2 regions of the Carnobacterium pleistocenium FTR1 genome follow, and region 2 is predicted to be linked to the other one. Evidence: riboswitches for the same ligand, from Rfam matches in the RefSeq annotation. Region 2 holds a riboswitch; the other holds the start of a gene.
The links. Region 2 has a riboswitch for thiamine pyrophosphate ahead of thiT (energy-coupled thiamine transporter ThiT). Riboswitches for the same ligand answer to the same signal wherever they lie in the genome.
Positions count from the first base shown of each region.

Region 1: it holds a riboswitch for thiamine pyrophosphate, as region 2 does, so the genes downstream of both, thiW (energy coupling factor transporter S component ThiW) here and thiT (energy-coupled thiamine transporter ThiT) in region 2, are expected to answer to the same signal.

Region 1 is NZ_JQLQ01000002.1:2,150,521-2,159,851, forward strand. Features, by position in the region: gene BP17_RS10560 (bifunctional 3,4-dihydroxy-2-butanone-4-phosphate synthase/GTP cyclohydrolase II) at 1-278, opposite strand, end outside; gene BP17_RS10565 (riboflavin synthase) at 297-950, opposite strand; gene ribD (bifunctional diaminohydroxyphosphoribosylaminopyrimidine deaminase/5-amino-6-(5-phosphoribosylamino)uracil reductase RibD) at 969-2,048, opposite strand; FMN riboswitch at 2,194-2,310, opposite strand; FMN riboswitch at 2,462-2,576, opposite strand; TPP riboswitch at 2,743-2,856, shown strand; gene thiW (energy coupling factor transporter S component ThiW) at 2,987-3,496, shown strand; gene thiM (hydroxyethylthiazole kinase) at 3,483-4,307, shown strand; gene thiD (bifunctional hydroxymethylpyrimidine kinase/phosphomethylpyrimidine kinase) at 4,309-5,115, shown strand; gene thiE (thiamine phosphate synthase) at 5,112-5,753, shown strand; gene BP17_RS10595 (3-oxoacyl-ACP reductase) at 5,771-6,529, shown strand; gene thiD (bifunctional hydroxymethylpyrimidine kinase/phosphomethylpyrimidine kinase) at 6,573-7,400, shown strand; gene BP17_RS10605 (ABC transporter permease) at 7,782-9,331, opposite strand, start outside.
Region 2 is NZ_JQLQ01000002.1:1,667,958-1,677,288, forward strand. Features, by position in the region: gene cls (cardiolipin synthase) at 1-871, opposite strand, end outside; gene thiT (energy-coupled thiamine transporter ThiT) at 1,033-1,596, opposite strand; TPP riboswitch at 1,675-1,778, opposite strand; gene BP17_RS08230 (GNAT family N-acetyltransferase) at 1,855-2,340, opposite strand; gene BP17_RS08235 (HD domain-containing protein) at 2,400-3,068, opposite strand; gene BP17_RS08240 (quaternary amine ABC transporter ATP-binding protein) at 3,480-4,715, shown strand; partial or broken gene BP17_RS13645 (ABC transporter permease/substrate binding protein) at 4,708-6,512, shown strand; partial or broken gene BP17_RS08255 (glycine betaine ABC transporter substrate-binding protein) at 6,773-7,540, shown strand; gene BP17_RS08260 (ribonuclease J) at 7,650-9,329, opposite strand.

The DNA.
Region 1 (9,331 bases), 480 kb from region 2:
GTCTCGATATGATCTACTGAAATAGTAAAAGCAGTTCCATGATTATCTGTGCTATCCAAGCTCATCTGTGGTAATTTCAACTTTTTTGTATACGTTTTAGCCACCGGCATGCAGATAAGACCTTTAGCGTAACTAGCCATAAAATTCACATTAGCGGTCGTAGCAAATTCAGCAGCACAGATAATATCTCCTTCGTTTTCTCTATCTTCATCATCTACCAATAGAATATTTTTTCCAGCTCTTAAATCAGCTAGCAATTCTTCAATTGTATTGAACATATTTTTCTCCATTCTGGTCTAAAAGAACCCATTTTCTTTTAAAAAGCCTTCCGTTACTTGACTCTCTTGAACAGCATTTTTTGAATTTATTCCTAATAATTTTTCGACATATTTCCCAATCATATCGCATTCAAGATTGACAGTGTCTCCGGTTTGCTTTTGTAGCAGCCCGGTTTCTTCTCCAGTGTGCGGGATGATAGAGACTTGGAAAGACTGCTCATCCACTGTTACGACCGTCAAACTCACCCCATCAATAGCTATAGAGCCTTTTTCAATAATATACCGTAACAATTCAGGACTTGTTTCGACTGTGATCCAAACGGCATTGTCATCACGCCTAAATTCTTTTATCTGCCCCGTCCCATCGATATGCCCACTAACAATATGTCCGCCAAGACGCGTTGCCAAACTTAGTGCTCGTTCCAAATTAACGTGACTTCCGGGAGCTAATTCCCCTATGTTTGTTCTTTTTAAAGATTCGGACATGACATCTGCTTCAAAAAAATCTTTTTCTATTTTTGTTACAGTCAAGCAAATACCGTTTGTCGAGATGCTGTCTCCGATAAGCGTTCCTTGCAACACTTTTTGACCTTTAATTCTAAGAACCGAGGATTTTTCAGCTTGTTTGATTGATTTGATGGTTCCCATTTCTTCAATAATTCCAGTAAACATATCTTACCTCCAATGAACCTATTTTTTCTTATCAATGTAGCCTTCCAAAAACAAGTCTTCTCCGACCATCACAGCCGTCATCCGATGAATTGGAAACGCCTCTTTTAGTGATAGAATACCTGCTCCTTCAACTGCTGTTTTAGCATCTTTTCCTCCGATGATTTTTGGGGCAATATAAGTCTGTACTTTGTCTACGATGTTTTCTTCCAAAGCCGAAAAGTTTAAAGTAGCTCCGCCTTCCAACAAAATACTATCGATACCCCTAGCACCTAATGTTTTCATTAATTCTTGCAAATTTACTCTTCCAGCTTTTTCTTTAGTCACAATAATTTCAATACCCATTTGCTTTAATGTTGCTACTTTTTCTTTGTCGGCTTTGCTAGTTGTAGCAATAATTGTTTGAGCTTCCTCTTGATGAGTCAATATGGTTGAAGCGATTGGGATCCTCAGCTGACTATCCACAACGATTCTAATTGGATTGTTGCTATTGGGCATTCTAGAGGTTAATTGTGGATCATCTTTTAGTACTGTTTCGATTCCTACCATGATTCCAGACAACTCATGTCGCAAAACATGTACTTGTCTTCTAGCGGGTTCACCCGAGATCCATTGAGATTCGCCTGTTACTGTGGCTATTTTCCCATCTAAGGACATGGCATTCTTCATAACCACAAAAGGTTCTTTAGTGACAATGTATTTCATAAAAACTTCGTTCAACTGTTGACTCTCTTTTTCCAGAATACCTGTAACTACTTCAATTCCATTAGCACGAAGCCTTTCAATTCCTTTACCAGCAACTAATGGATTTGGATCGAGCGCTCCTACAACTACTCGTTTAATTTTTTTATCTATTAATAAATCTGAACAGGGAGGTGTTTTCCCAAAATGCGAACAAGGTTCTAGCGTAACATACATCGTTGCGCCGGCCACATCTTCTTCTGCTGACGCAATAGCATTTACCTCCGCATGTGCTTGCCCATATTTCTCGTGATAGCCTTGTCCAATAATTTTCCCAGCTTTTACAATGATAGCTCCAACTAAGGGATTGGGAGCTGTCCAGCCCTTCCCTTTTTTGGCTAAGTCTAGCGCCATTCTCATATATTGTTCATCCACTACTCTCACTCCATCCAAAATAAAAAGAAAGCCCAAAGAGTTTATGCTCAGGGCTTTCGTCATTTTTGTTTGTAAGGCTCAACAAATAAATCCGTGTACACTGTACTCGGCTACTTTTGAACTCTTTAAACTGTGTCTTCGCTTTATCCAGACTATAACTGTCGGCTTCGGAATCTGACCGAATCTGCCTTACGGCTCGTGGGCTTTTACCACCGGTAGGGACTCGCACCCTGCCCTGAAGACTATTTAATTTTTATATTATTACACAAAAAAGCCCTAGAATTTCCATCCAGGGCTTTGACTTATCGTTAAATAAGGCTATTTAATAGATGCTTAATAAACTTAAGATTCCTTTATATCTCAAATAAGACTAAAGTTATCCTCGTTTTTCTGCAATCACTTGTCTTCGCTTTATCCAGACTATACTGTCGGCTTCGGAATCTGACCGAATCTGCCTTGCGGCTCGTGGGCTATACCACCGGTAGGGACTTGCACCCTGCCCTGAAGACTATTTACTTTTATAATGTAAGACTATCTTTAAACACAATGGAAGTCAACAGTTATTTTTTCCTTTACTTCTGCACCGTTTTCAAAAATTACGATTAAATTTTCAATCGATGTCAAATAACTATATATTTAACCAAATATGTGGTACTGTTTATTTAATTAAATAGATAACTAAAACCACTAGGGGAGCTTGTTGCTGAAATGCTATGGCTGAGAGAGGTAAAAACCTGACCCTTAGGACCTGATTTGGCTAAGACCAGCGTAGGAAAAGTGGAATAGATAACGACTAATACAGCAACTTTACTTATGGAAATTGTATTTAAGTTACAGATAATGGAACACCACTTTTTGTCCTTCATGGATATAAAAGTGGTGTTTTTTAGTTATACACTAGTACATGAAAGGAGAACTAAGAATTGAACAATAAAAAAATGGCTCAAACAGCTTTAATCATAGCAATTGGTTATGTTGGCAGTAGCTTAATTGTTATCCCTGTAGGTTTTGTACGCATTTCTCCCTTACAACATATGATGAACTTATTAACCAGTGCCTTATTAGGTCCGGGGTATAGTGTACTGCAAGCCTTTGGTGTATCGTTGTTGCGCAATCTTACCGGAACGGGATCTATCTTAGCATTTCCAGGTAGTATGATTGGGGCTTTATTATCCGGAATATTCTTTTTGTACCGTAGAAAAATTTGGTCATTGGTTTTTGGTGAATTGTTAGGTACTGGAATCATTGGCTCACTCCTCAGTTATCCTATCGCTCGACTTTTCCTTTCTCAAGAAGCGTCGTTATTTGCCTTTCTTCCTGGCTTCTTTATCAGTTCATTGGTAGGAACCCTCATTGGGTATTTACTTTTGAAGCAGTTAATTAAAAGAAAAATAGTTCATTTAGAGGAGGAAGAAAAAGTTGGGAAAATTTGAATTAATAGAACAAATTAGAAAAACGAATCCCTTAATTCACAACATTACAAACCAGGTGGTGGCAAATGACGTAGCCAATAGTCAACTAGCCATTGGCGCTTCGCCAATGATGGCTTACGCACCTGAAGAAATGGAAGAAGTTGCTGGAATGTCAAAATCGGTCGTGTTAAATATCGGAACAATTACTACAGCAGTATTAGAGTCTATGTTGTTAGTAGGAAAAGCAGCCAATAAAATTGGGGTACCCGTTATTCTTGATCCAGTCGGAGTTGGGGCTACCACTTTCCGCAAAGCAGCAGTCAAACGATTATTGACGGAAGTTAAAGTCCAACTTATCCGAGGAAATGCCGGAGAATTGGCTAGTTTAGCTAATATTCCTTGGACTAATAAAGGCGTCGATGCTGGTGTAGGAGACACCTCGGTTAAAGACATTGCTGAACTAGTAGCCACCCGATACCAGACAGTCGTAGCCATTAGTGGCGCAGAAGACGTAGTCACTGATGGTGTGCAAACAGTTGGAATATTCAATGGGCACTCTTTAATGACTAAGATAACCGGTACTGGTTGTATGTTGAGCGGTATTTGTGGCGCTTTTGCAGCAGCTAGAACTAGCACAACAACAATCTTTGAAAGTACAGTTGAGGCCTGTACCGTTTATGCTGTTGCGGGTGAATTGGCGGTAGAAAGTCTTGAATTGGCAAGTCCTGGGAACTTTCGCGCAGCTTTTATAGACACCCTTTATCGTATTACATCTGACCAAGTGGCTGAACGGGCAAATTTGAAGCAATACCATGATAAGGAGGCCGAATGAAATGAGTAAATTACAAGTGCTAACCATAGCTGGTAGCGATAGTGGCGGAGGCGCAGGCATTCAAGCTGATATCAAAACGTTTCAAGAACGAGGCGTTTTTGGAACTTCTGTTATCACTGCTGTTACCGCACAAAACACGTTAGGAGTACAAGGTATTTATAAAGTGCCCTTGGAAGGTGTTCAAAAGCAATTAGATTCTATTTTTTCAGACTTTTCTATCCATGGAATAAAAACTGGCATGCTTGTTAACGAAACATACATGGAATTAGTTGCTGACGAGCTAGAAAAGTATCCAGAAATTCAATTGGTCATCGACCCAGTAATGATAGCTAAAGGTGGCGCCCATTTAATGGAAAATCAAGCATTAGAAACTATGAAATTCCGAATGGTTCCACTCGCAACAGTTTTAACACCTAATATTCCTGAAGCAGAGGAACTGAGCGGAATGGCGATTCAAACAAAAGAGGATATGAAAAAAGCAGCAAAAGTTCTTCAGAAGTTGGGAAGCAAAAATGTGATCATTAAAGGGGGTCATATTGAAAATGATAAATGGGCCAGAGATTATTTACTAATGGCAGATGGCAAGGAACGGTGGTATGAATCTCCACGAATCGCAACAGAAGATACGCATGGAACAGGCTGCACCTTTTCAGCTTGTATTACAGCAGAATTAGCAAAGGGACAGTCAGTTGAGAAAGCCGTTGAGATCGCGAAAGACTTCATTCAAGCTGCCATTTCTCACCCCATTGAAGTTGGACATGGTCAAGGACCAACTAACCATTGGGCATATGGGGAGGAAAATAAATGAGTTTAGACATAACGGCACTTAACTTGTATTTCATTGCCGGAACGCAAGATATGGTTGGCCGGTCATTACCTGAAACCTTACAAGATGCATTAATAGCTGGCATCACCTGCTTTCAATTTAGAGAAAAAGGTCTGAATAGTTTAGAAAATAGAAAAGAAATAAAAGAGATGGCTAAAACTTGTTTAACGTTATGTCAAGCTGCTGGAGTTCCGTTTGTGATGAACGATGATGTGGAAATGGCATTAGAAATTGGCGCTGATGGTGTGCATGTCGGGCAAAGTGACCGGAACATTCATGAAACCATTCAATTAGTTAAAGGAAATTTATTTATTGGATTATCCGTTAACACTTTTGAACAGTTCAAAGAAGCTGAATTAGTTGAAGGCTTAGACTATATTGGCGTTGGACCAGTTTATGAAACACTATCAAAATCAGATGCTCAAGCAACGGTTGGACTAGAACTTTTAGAGAAAATAGCTTCTCAACCGTCACATTTACCAATTGTAGCCATTGGTGGTATTTCAGAAAAGACTGCACCTTTAGTCAGAGGAACAGGCGTGGCGGGAATCTGCGTCATTTCAAAAATCGCCCAAAGTAAGGACGTTAAGCTGACGGTTAACGCTTTAAACAGAAAATGATAAGGAGGAATCATAAAATGAGTGAGCAAAAAATAGTTTTAGTGACAGGTGCAAGCAGAGGTCTAGGTGCTGTTATAGCTAAACAATTTGGTGCAAAAGGATATCGCGTTGTCGTGAACTACTTTAAAAGCGAAGAAAAGGCATTGCAAGTTGTTGCAGAAATAGGAAGTGAGCAAGCCATTGCCATCAAAGCAGATGTACGAGATAAGCAACAAGTAGAAGCGATGATCCAAAAAGCTGTCAAACAGTTCGGTCCTATTGAGGTAGTCGTTAACAATGCCTTGATTAATTTTGAATTTAATCCCGTAACACAAGGAAAAATCGAAGAGCTAACCTGGGAAAATTATCAAGAACAGTTTGAAGGAACAATTCAATCTGCCTTAAATGTGATTCAAGCGGTTCTGCCTGAAATGAAAAAACTTCAGTATGGTAGAATCATTAATATCGGAACCAACTTATTTCAAAATCCGGTCGTAGCTTATCACCAATACACAACTGCAAAAGCAGCTTTAATTGGCTTTACCAGAAATATGGCTAAAGAATTAGGTGCATATGGGATTACAGTCAATATGGTATCCGGTGGATTATTGCAGAAAACCGACGCAAGTGCAGTAACCACTCCGGAAGTATTCGACTTAATTGCAGCTAGTTCTGCCTTAAAACGGGTGACGGAACCGGCTGATCTGGCTGAAGTCGTCGTATTTATGGGAACCGAAGCTTCCAGAGGTGTAACGGGTCAGAATATTGTCGTAGATAGTGGACTGACAATGAATTAATCAGGTTAAAGAAAGACAAAATAAACTTATGGAGTTGAAAATGATGACGAATATAAAAAAAGTTCTTACAATTGCTGGTAACGATGCAAGTGGCGGTGCTGGATTAGCAGCGGACCTAAAGACTTTCTCAGAATATAGTACTTATGGCATGGTAGCATTGACTACTATTGCTACGATGGATCCGGATAATAGTTGGAAACATAATGTCACTACTCTACCGATTTCCGTTGTAGAAGAACAATTGAAAACGATTCTTGCAGGAGATACTAAAATTGCTGCTATGAAAACAGGCATGCTTGGCTCGGTGGAAATTGTTGAACTTGCTGCCAATACAATTTCTGATTATCAATTTCCTAAAGTTGTTATTGATCCTGTATTAGCTTGCAAAGGTGAAGATGAACTATTAAATCCCGAAACAGCTGAGGCTATTCAAAAATATCTCTTGCCTCTTGCGGATGTAGCAACGCCAAATCTTCTTGAAGCTGGAATTTTTTCAGGACTAGGGAAATTAACAACTCTTGAAGATATGAAGAAAGCCGCTGAAAAAATTTATGATCTTGGTACAAAACATGTAGTAGTTAAAGGTGGAAAAAGCTTTAAAGGCGATAAAGCAATCGATGTCTATTATGATGGCGAAAAACATTACATCCTCGAACAAGAAAAATCCCACCCTGCTTACAACCATGGAGCTGGATGTACTTTTGCTGCCGCGATCACAGCAGGACTAGCAACTGGACTATCTGAAAAAGAAGCTATCTTCAAAGCTAAAGACTTCGTGACAGCAGCCATTGAGTATGGCTTTCGTTTCAATGAATTTGTTGGACCTGTTTTCCATGGTGGCTACAGATTGAAAGAATCAGAAACAATCTAAGAAAAAATACGGTTCAATAGATGCAGTCAATTCAAGTGTTGAGCAAGTTTACTAAATAATCTAGTTAAGTTTAAGCAATTTTCAAGTGTAATTATAGCTCATAACTAAAACCCGTAGAGTTGCATGGAAAATGCAACTCTACGGGTTTTAATTGCTCTAAATTAATAGCCCGGATATTTCAAAATGATTTTTTATAGAATAGACGTGTTTACTTATGAAACTGTGAATCGTCTGCACTGCTTAACTCAATTCTGTTCCTCGGAAAATTTTAGATAAGCAATTTAATTATCAACACTAAAAATTATAACCCCTTTTTTTCATATAGTATTTATCGTACTTCATCTGGTGAAGTATTAAATAATCAGTGAATGATTCTAACTCTTAAATATCTCTTTTATTGTAGCCTATGAACCCAACACCGGAAAGAACGATTCCTACTATGCTTAAGATGCCCAATTGAAGCCAAGTAATTTCTTCGTTTGGCAATTGAGGGACATGGTGAAAAGCGGATAAACGATTGACCCATTCTGGAAATTCGAGTAAGTTACCCAAATAAATAACCAGAATTGCAAAAGTTACATAGATCCAAATCAATCCGGTCACTTTAGGAAAGATTCCTACTAGTAATGTAGTTAAACCCAGTACCACCCAAATAGCCGGAATATAGCTAAGTGTAGCCGTTAAAATAGTTCCTAATCCCATACTTTGTTCAATCACTTGACTAGCCAAAGCATATAATCCTAATCCAATTAGTAGCTGCATCAATACCCCTGTTAAAAAGGCTAAAAGATAATAACTTCCCATAGCTTTATTCCGAGAAACAGATCGGCTATAGAAGTTATCTGTTCGACCCAGCCTTTCTTCTTTTTTCAATTTCAATAAAATCGAAACAGTCGGAATAGCTGAAAAAACAGACATGATACCTACCAATAACGTAATAAACTGTTCCGTCATAGACACAGTTGAACTACTTGGTAAAATTCCTTGAACCAATTCAAAATCCGAAAAATAAGCTTCTAAATCACCTAAAATCGAACCAAAGGCAGCACTCATTAAAAAGATACCTATGGCCCATGACATAATGGTTCCTTTTTCTAATCGCCAAGGTAATCCTAACCAGCTCTTCAAACTAGTTGAAGCATAAACTTTTCCTTCTCGATCAGGGAGCAGTCCTGCATTGATGTCTCTTTTTTGATTCAAATAAAATGCACTTACTAGCAAAACAGTAGCTCCACATACCAGAGCAATCACAGGCCACCATTCGTTGTCGACAAATACCCTTGTTCGAACAGTCCATCCTAAGGGAGAAAACAAAGACACACGATCACTGCCCACATCCCCAACCGCTCTTAAGATATACGCTAGTATCATAAAAGCAAAAGAAATCCCAATAGTTCCTCTTGTTGTTGCCGCTAATTGCGCTGCAACAGCGGCAACTCCTGCAAAGAACAAACCTGTACTAGTCAGAATAGCCGCATATAGCAAAGAAGACTCGATACTAAATGCTTCGTGTTCAAAGGCTCCCAACCCTATTGATAGCATGATAAATAATAAACTGTTTACGATAACCATCAGTATGGTGGTTGCTGATAGATAAGACAGCCTTCCGACCGGCAACGCTCGAATCATTTCTAACCGTCCTTCTTCTTCATCCATTCTCGTACTTGAAGTTACAATTAAGATGTTCATAACGCTTACTGCAATAGTTGAAAATAGCAACATTTCACTTGCAAAGACTGTACCCAGATTGAAAGATTCAACCGCATAAGCTTTTCCTAACATAGCGATCATGGCTGGATTTTGCATCGTCAAGCCAAAATTAACAATCTCGTTTTGACCCGTATAAATCGTGGTATAAGCTGTTACAGTCGCCATTGTGACACCAATCAACCCAATTAACCACAACCAAATTTTAAACCCATTTTGTTGAA
Region 2 (9,331 bases):
CTTCATATTCCAACTTGTGCTTAGGAACAGCTGCATTCCAATCCATCAAGAAACGACTTTGAAGTGCTAGAACCGCATTACCTTGAATTTTCAGATGTGTGTCTCGCCAGTAGCCAAATTTTTTATATTCACCTAAATATTCATCTCCAACATTAAATCCACCAGTATAACCGATTTTCCCGTCGATAATAACAATTTTACGGTGATTACGATAGTTGAATCGTAAATTAATAATTGGAAGTTTCGATCCAAAAAAAGACTCAGCTTTTCCACCTAATTTTTTTAGTGTCTTAAAAAAGCTAGGTTTCAATGATCGAGAACCTAATGCATCATAAATGACCAAAACATCAACCCCTGCTGCTGCACGTTCTTCCAGTGCTTTAAGAACACGGTTACCTACTTTATCATCATGAATAATATAATAAATCATATGAATATGGTGTTCAGCTTTAGAAATGTCTTCAATCAATGAATCAAACTTTTTGGCACCGTCGGTAAATATTTCAACCTTATTTCCTTTGGTTAAAATGGATTCATCACTTTCTAAAAATAAACTAGCCATTTCTTTTGCATTTTCTGTAGCTTGTTTAGCAGATAGCAAATCTTCATCCTCTGCAAGAATATCTTTTTGAGCTTGAACAAGCTCTGGCATTCCAATATTCTCTTGGGATTTGATATCAAATATTTTATCACGAGTCAATTTTTTACCAATAAATAAATAAAAGATAAAGCCAATTCCTGGCAAAAGAATCAATACGAGCAACCATGCCCAAGTAGCAGCAATATCACGTTTTTCACGAAATACCGTGATAATAGCCAAAATAGTATTTAAAATAAAAATGCCTAAAAGTATGTATATAATTATGTTCATCGAATTATTCCTTTCCAACTTTTCTATTGACTAATCTTACTACGTCCTCTTTTTTTTAGCTACTAGAAATTGGCTGTTTCTTAGAAATACTTCATAAAAAAAAGAGATTAGAATCAGTGTCTAATCCCTTTTTCTATGCAATTATTTAGATAAATTTATGGCTATCTTTTTATCAGAAATAGCGTTGAAGTAGTCTTAGCCATGATACCTAAAACGATACTTGTGGCTATTCCTGTTGCTAATGCACTTCCGCCATTCGCAATGAAAGAGTACCATAATGGATTCATGCCTTCTGGAGCATAGCTTCCCCAAAAATAATAGCCTGCGATAAAATGCCAGAAGAAACGAGCAATTGTGCCAATCGTTGTTCCTATTATAATGTATTGATACTGTCTAACTTTATTATTCTCTTTAAAAGCAAGATATAAAGGTTTCCTAACAATACCTGCAAATCCAACAAATGAAAAGGCAACGAAATATTCTATAAAACCCTGTACTGGATGCAAGATACTAGCGGTCCCAATTAAAAAATGCAATATTCCCCATAGAAAACCCGCTCCTGAAGCTGCTATAAAGCCATATCTAAAAGCAAATAATGTTAGAGGGATCATCCCTAAAGAAATAGTAAAACCCGTTCCAATATTAGTTGGAATCAAAGACAATACAATTGCTAAAGCAGCAAACACCGTTCCTTCTATCCAAACACGTAATCGATCACTTCTCAAAAAAAACTCCTCCTTTAATATGTTGAACAGTGCCAAACATCAAAGGAGGAGCTCGAATTATTATTTTAAAAAACAATATTCCGTCCCCGTCACAATCCCTACGCTCGTATTAACGAACAGGTTCCAAGGGTTAGAATCACTTGATTCAATCTCAGCTTTTTACGGCACCCCTTTGTGATGGTTGTTCATTCAATTTTCTTTACATTTATTATAGTACGTTTATTGTTTGAAATTGTCAATCTTCATTCTGTTTTTATATTAGTTCGTTATATGTTTAGCATAGACAAACTTATATTCATCTGATTCTTTAACTTTATTTCCGGTATTTTTAAACCCTGATTTTAAATACATCATTTGTCCACTGATGTTTTCATAATCAATTAATAAAATGATCTCATTAATAGAAGAGAAATTTCTTTTTATGAATTCAGGCAACTTTTCCATTGACGCTTTTCCATATCCCTTTTTTTGATAGCGCTTGTCAACTGAATGGTTTTTTAACAAGATTGCATGGGGATTTGAAGTATACTTTAGAATAGATTTTCCTGTTTGAAGGATAAAAAAACCCACCATCTTCTTTTTATCTAAAATTAGAATTGGGTATTTTTCATATTCATGCAAGCTTTCTGTCATCGCATCCATTGGCATCACCGTATATGCGTTTTCCTCTATTACATAATTTTCTATCATCTGAATATCGCCTACAGTTGCTTCTAGTAATATAAGTCCTTCTACTCCATCCATAAGCTAACCTCTCCCCCCTATCTCATTGCTTTAAATTAAAGTAGTCATTTAATAGAAATTCACCTTTCCCCATCCCACTCAGCGAAAAATTCCTCCAGATAATCCTCCATATAACTATGTCTTTTTTCTGCTAATGCTTTACCAACAGTTGTATTCATGCCATTTTTTAGTTTTAATAATTTTTCATAAAAGTGCATAATAGCAGTATCTTCACCAGAACGATATTCTTCTAATGTAAGATGATCGCCACGTGCTTTTTTTGCCGGATCATGAATCAAGCGGTTTTTTGATCCTGAATAAGTCATTGTTCGTGCTATTCCAATTGCGCCAATTGCATCTAAGCGATCTGCATCTTGAACAATTTTACCCTCTATAGAAGACAATACTACTTTATTTGTTCCGCCCTTATAAGACATATGAAGGATAATTCCCATTATTTGCTGAAGCTCTTTATTCGTCAATGAATACTGTGACAACCAGTTTCTAACTTTATATTCTCCATCGGCTTCTGATTTATTCAACTTTCCATCTGCTACATCATGCAAGAGAGCTGCTATTTCACAAACAAAAAGGTTTACATCTTCTTGTTCATTTTCAGCTATCTTTCTAGCTAAATTTCTGACTCGCTGGATATGCCACCAGTCATGACCACTAGCATCATCTTTTAACAATTGATATACATACTCTTCTGTGTTTTTTATTATTGATTTTTGCGCTTTTGTTAACACTGAATATCCACCTCTCTTACAACCCTTATGAACTACCTAAATTAAGTCTATCAATCCCTTAAAAAAACTACAAGTTTTATCTCTGTTCTTTATACTACATCTTTTATAGAATCCTCCAAAAAAAAGGAATGAAAGCGTGTTTTAAAAAGTTTCTCCTTTTTCTTCTCTTTACTCTAAAGATTGTTATGAAAGGAAATAAGAGATAATAAGACGTGTTTTTTAATGAGCCGTCATTTTTTATTCTTTCACATCCATGTTATACTTGTAATTGTGTTTCATTCAACAATATTCTTTTTGTGAAAAGTGGTTGTTAATTTTTCATGAAAAGAATTTTAAAAAAAATCACTTTTCACGGTGGTTTGCTTGTCAATTTATGAATCTTTTCTCTCTCAATCATTTTGATTTATATAGATGAGATTCATAAATAAAAAAAGGAAGGGGTTGTTATTTTTGTCAAAAATAACTATTGAAAATGTAACAAAAGTATTTGGTAAAAAAACACCGCAAGCCTTAGAACTGTTAAAACAACAGAAATCTAAGCAAGAAATATTTAAAGAAACTGGGGTTACCGTTGGAGTCAACAATGTTAGCTTTACAGTTGAAGAAGGCGAAATTTTCGTCATCATGGGATTGTCCGGTAGTGGAAAGTCAACTCTTGTTCGGATGTTTAACCGTCTGATTGATCCTACTGAAGGTAATATTTATGTAGATGATGAAAACTTATCTACTATGGATAAGAAAGCATTACGTCAAGTACGAAGAGAAAAAATGAGCATGGTCTTCCAAAATTTTGGTCTTTTCCCTCATCGCAGTATTTTAGAAAATACTGAATACGGATTAGAGATTCAAGGTGTAGACAAATCTGAAAGACAACAAAAAGCTCAAAAAGCTTTAGATAATGCAGGGCTAGGAGATTATAAAGATCAATTGCCTAAACAATTATCTGGTGGGATGCAACAAAGGGTTGGACTAGCACGTGCTTTAGCTAATGATCCTGAAATCTTATTAATGGATGAAGCTTTTTCAGCATTAGATCCGTTGATTCGTCGTGAAATGCAAGATGAACTAATCGAACTTCAATCCAATGTTAAAAAGACGATCATTTTTATTACTCATGATTTAAATGAAGCTTTGAGAATAGGCGATAAAATTGCTTTAATGAAAGATGGATCAATTGTACAAATTGGATCACCTGAAGAAATTTTAACTCACCCTGCAAATGATTACGTTGAAAAATTCATTGAAGACGTAGATCGTTCTAAAGTGCTGACAGCCGAAAACATTATGCAACGTCCTGAAACTTTAAACATTAAAAATCATGGACCACGTTTTGCATTAGAACAAATGCGTAAACAAGGAATATCTAGTATGCTTGTTGTGGATAGCAAACGGACTCTCTTAGGCTATATTACTGCTGAAGATGCTTCAGATGCCCGCAAAAAAAATATTGAAACAATTGAAAATATTGTTAAAGTCGATATCCCTACTGTTAATAGAACAACATCAATGAATGATATCTTTACTGTTATTCATGATTCAACTACTCCAGTAGCCGTTGTCGATGAAGGAAAATTAGTTGGTATTATTGTTAGAGGCGCTGTTATAGCCGCTCTTGCAGGAGAAAGTGAGGTGCTTGAAAATGTCTAGTTTATTAGATATTATCCCAGAAATACCCGTAGCAGATGGAGTCGAGAACCTTACAGTTTGGTTAACAGATACTTTTGCCTTTTTGTTTGATCCAATTCAAAAATATTCTGAAATTGCTATGGAATTTACGACAGAAACATTACTATTAATTCCTCCCGTTTTATTTATTTTGATTATTGCTGCAATTGCTTTTTTCGCTTCAAAGAAAACATTTGGTTTAGCAACATTTTCAGTAATCGGTCTTTGGTTCATTTATAATCAAGATCTTTGGTCAGATTTAATGAACACCTTGACTTTAGTCTTGGTCGCTAGTTTATTGTCTATTATTATTGGGGTTCCATTTGGGATTTTGATGGCTAAAAGCAAAATTGCGAATGCAATTATTGCTCCTATTCTTGATTTCATGCAAACAATGCCTGCATTTGTCTACTTGATTCCGGCAGTTGCTTTCTTTGGTATTGGTATGGTCCCAGGAGTATTCGCTTCTTTAATCTTTGCTATCCCACCCACTGTTCGATTTACTAACCTTGGAATCAGACAAGTTTCATTTGAACTAGTTGAAGCTGCTGACTCGTTTGGTAGTACTGGTGCTCAAAAATTATTTAAAGTCGAACTACCTTTAGCTAAATCAACTATTATGGCTGGTATCAACCAAACAGTTATGTTGGCTTTATCTATGGTAGTTATTGCTTCAATGATCGGTGCACCTGGTCTTGGTAGAGAAGTTCTTTCTTCCTTACAACGTGCTCAAGTCGGTACAGGATTTGTATCTGGTTTAGGTTTAGTTGTTTTGGCAATCATCATTGACCGTTTGACACAAAAATTAAACAAAAAATAACTAATATTTTTTAGTAATCTTTACTCGAAAATTTGATTTAATTATAAAGGAGAGATTTATCAGATATGAAAAAATTAAACTGGAAATATTTAAGTCTTACAGCAGGGTTAGGATTATCATTAGTTGCGGCAGGTTGCGCAGCAGAAGAAACAAACGAAAATGAAGCTACAAATGTTGGTAACGGACAAGAAATTGAATTAGCTTTCGTCGAATGGGATACTGAAGTCGCTTCTACTAACGTTATCGGTAAAGTTTTAGAAAACTTAGGCTATGAAGTAACTCTGACCCCTTTAGATAATGCTGTCATGTGGCAAGCCGTAGCTAGTGGCAATGCTGATGCTATGGTAGCTGCATGGTTACCTGAAACTCATGCTCCTCAGCTTGAAGAATACGGTGACCAAATGGTTAATCTTGGAGTGAATTTGGAAGGTGCAGTACTTGGTTTAGTTGTCCCTGAATATATGGATGCTGATTCTATTGCTGACCTGAGTGATGAAGCTGAAAAAGCCATCACAGGTATTGAACCTGGTTCTGGTATCGTCACCGCAACTCAAACAGCTTTAGAAGTATACCCAAACTTGAGTGATTGGGAAATTAAAACTTCTTCATCTGGTGCAATGGCAATTGAGTTAGGTCAAGCAATTTCAAATGAAGAAGAAATTGTTATTACTGGTTGGTCGCCACACTGGATGTTCGCCACTTATGACTTGAAATATCTTGAAGATCCTGAAGGAGCATTTGGTGGAGCAGAAACAATCAACACTATGGCTCGTGAAGGTTTAGAAGAAGATATGCCTGAAGCTTATCAAGTATTAGATCAATTTAACTGGAGCTCTGAAGAAGTTGAAAGCCTTATGTTAGTTATTTCAGAAGGTGAAGATCCTGAAGATGCTGCAGAAGCTTGGATTGAAGAGAATCCAGACCGTGTTGCTGAATGGACTGAAGGCGTAGTAGAATAATCTTCTTCGTCCAGACCACTGCTTAATTTATCAAAGGTTGGTATTACTCAAATCAGTAAAAACTTCATTTCCGTCTTAATCACTACTATCTATTGCTCAAAAAATTTGATTTAATTATAAAGGAGAGATTTATCAGTATGAAAAAATTAAACTGGAAATATTTAGGTCTTTCAGCGGGTCTAGGATTATCATTAGTCGCTGCAGGTTGTTCAACAGAACCATCAGAAGATGTATCAGAAACTGTTGGTCAAGGACAAGAAATTGAATTATCATATGTAGAATGGGATACTGAAGTTGCTTCTACTAACGTTGTTGGTAAAGTTTTAGAAAACTTAGGTTATGATGTAACATTAACACCATTAGATAATGCTGTAATGTGGCAAGCCGTAGCTAGTGGCGATGCTGATGCAATGGTAGCTGCTTGGCTACCCGCAACTCATGGTTCTCAATTTGAAGAATATGGTGACCAAATGGTTAATCTAGGAGCTAACTTAGAAGGCGCAGTAGTTGGTTTAGTTGTTCCTGAATACATGGATGTTGACTCTATCGCTGATCTTAGTGATGAAGCTGGAAAAACTATCACAGGTATTGAACCTGGTGCTGGTGTTGTTGCAGCAGCTGAAACGGCTGTAGAAACTTACCCTAACTTGAGTGATTGGGAACTTAAAACTTCTTCATCTGGTGCAATGACTGTTGAATTAGGTCAAGCTATTTCAAATGAAGAAGAAATTGTCATCACTGGTTGGTCTCCACACTGGATGTTCGCCACTTATGACTTGAAATATCTTGAAGATCCTGAAGGAGCATTTGGTGAAGAAGAAACAATCAACACTATGGCTCGTGAAGGCTTAGAAGAAGATATGCCTGAAGCTTATCAAGTATTAGATCAATTTAACTGGACAACTGAAGAAATGGAAAGCCTAATGCTAGCTATTTCTGAAGGTGAAGACCCTGAAGATGCAGCAGAAACTTGGATTGAAGAAAATCCAGACCGTGTTGCCGAATGGACTGAAGGCGTAACTGAATAATCTTTTTATTAAGAAAATTAAAGAGCATTCACATTTTGTGAGTGCTCTTTCTTATTGCAAAAAAAGCTCTGATTGCCTTTAAAAAGGCAATCAGAGCTTTTTTATCTATTTAATTTCTACGGTTACGTGAACTTGTTTCCATAATAATTGGCAAAATAACTGGCCGTCTACGTGTTTGTTCAAAAAGATGTTTATTTAAAGCATCTCTAATTTCTTGTTTTAGACGACTCCATTCAAATTCTTTTCGGTTTAGGTTTTCTTCGACTACTTTTCTAATAATTTCATTGCTTTGATTGACTAAATCAGTATTGTCTTTAACATAGACAAAACCTCTCGTCATAACTTCAGGTCCTGAGATAATTTTGCTCTTTCTACGATTAATCGTAACTACCGCTACAAATATACCGTCTTCAGATAGCAATTTACGGTCACGTAAAACAATATTTCCAATATCGCCTATTCCAATACCATCGACCATCGTATTGCCTACAGTCACTTGACCAGCTACATGCATGCGACCATTTTTATATTCCATGATATCGCCTTTGCCTGGTATGAATATATTTTTATAAGACATTCCTACCTCATGTGCAAGTTTCGCGTGAGCGGTTAGCATGCGGTATTGTCCTTGAACCGGAATGAAATAAGTTGGTTTGATCAAATTGATCATTAATTTTAAATCATTAGGAGTAGCATGACCAGATGCTTTCAAATTATCAGAAATATGTTTTACCGTTCCACCTGCTCGATAGATCATATTTTCTGTTTGAGCAACGGTTACTTCCATTGCTGTTGAAGGACTTGTTATGATATAAACTAAATCGCCTTCTTTTATGTTTACTTGAGTGTGCTTCCCTTTCGCCATACGCGATAAAGTTTTAATCGGTTCGCCTGTAGCACCAGTTTCTAGCACAACTATGTTTGAATCATCGTATTTTTCAATTTCCTCTATAGGAACAATTAAATCTTCACTTGGCAATTGAAGCTTATTCAACTGTAAGGCAATTTGAACGATTTCTTCAAGATTGCTCCCAGTAATAAAAATTTTCTTATGAGATTTGTGAGCAGCATCTAAAACTTGTTGAATACGTAAAATATTGCTTGCCACACTCGCAACGATAATACGACCACTAGCATTTTGGAATGTATCTAACACTTCTTCAGCTGCTTTTAAATCACTTATATTCTCAACTGGACTTTCAGCTTCACTTGAATCACTTAATAATGCCAAGACATGTCCTTTACCAATATCAGCTATTCGTGTTAAGTTACTTTGATACATTGGTTTAGCACTATGATCAAATTTAAAATCACCAGTGTAAACAATGCTTCCTTCAGTTGTTTTAAGAGCTATTCCAACAGAATCAGGAATGGTATGAGTTGTCCTAAAGAAGCTAGCAATCACATCTCCAAATTCTATTTCGGTATTTTCATCAATAATGTGGTAATCATCAAATGTACTTACTTGACTACCTTTTTCAACAGAAAGTTTTGCAAATGCAATCGTTAATTCAGTTCCAAATACTGGAACATCAAATTTTTGAAGAAAGTAAGGTAACGCTCCAATTGCATCCTCATGTCCATGTGTTAAAAATACACCAGTAACGCGGTTTATGTTTTCTTCTAAATAACTAAAATCAGGAATGACTACATCGATTCCTAGTAATTCTGTTTCGGGATACATCAATCCACAATCTAAAACAAATATGTCTTCATCTACTTCAACAGCGTACATATTTTTTCCGTTTTCGCGGACGCCACCTAGTGGAATAATTTTTATTGTACTCATTT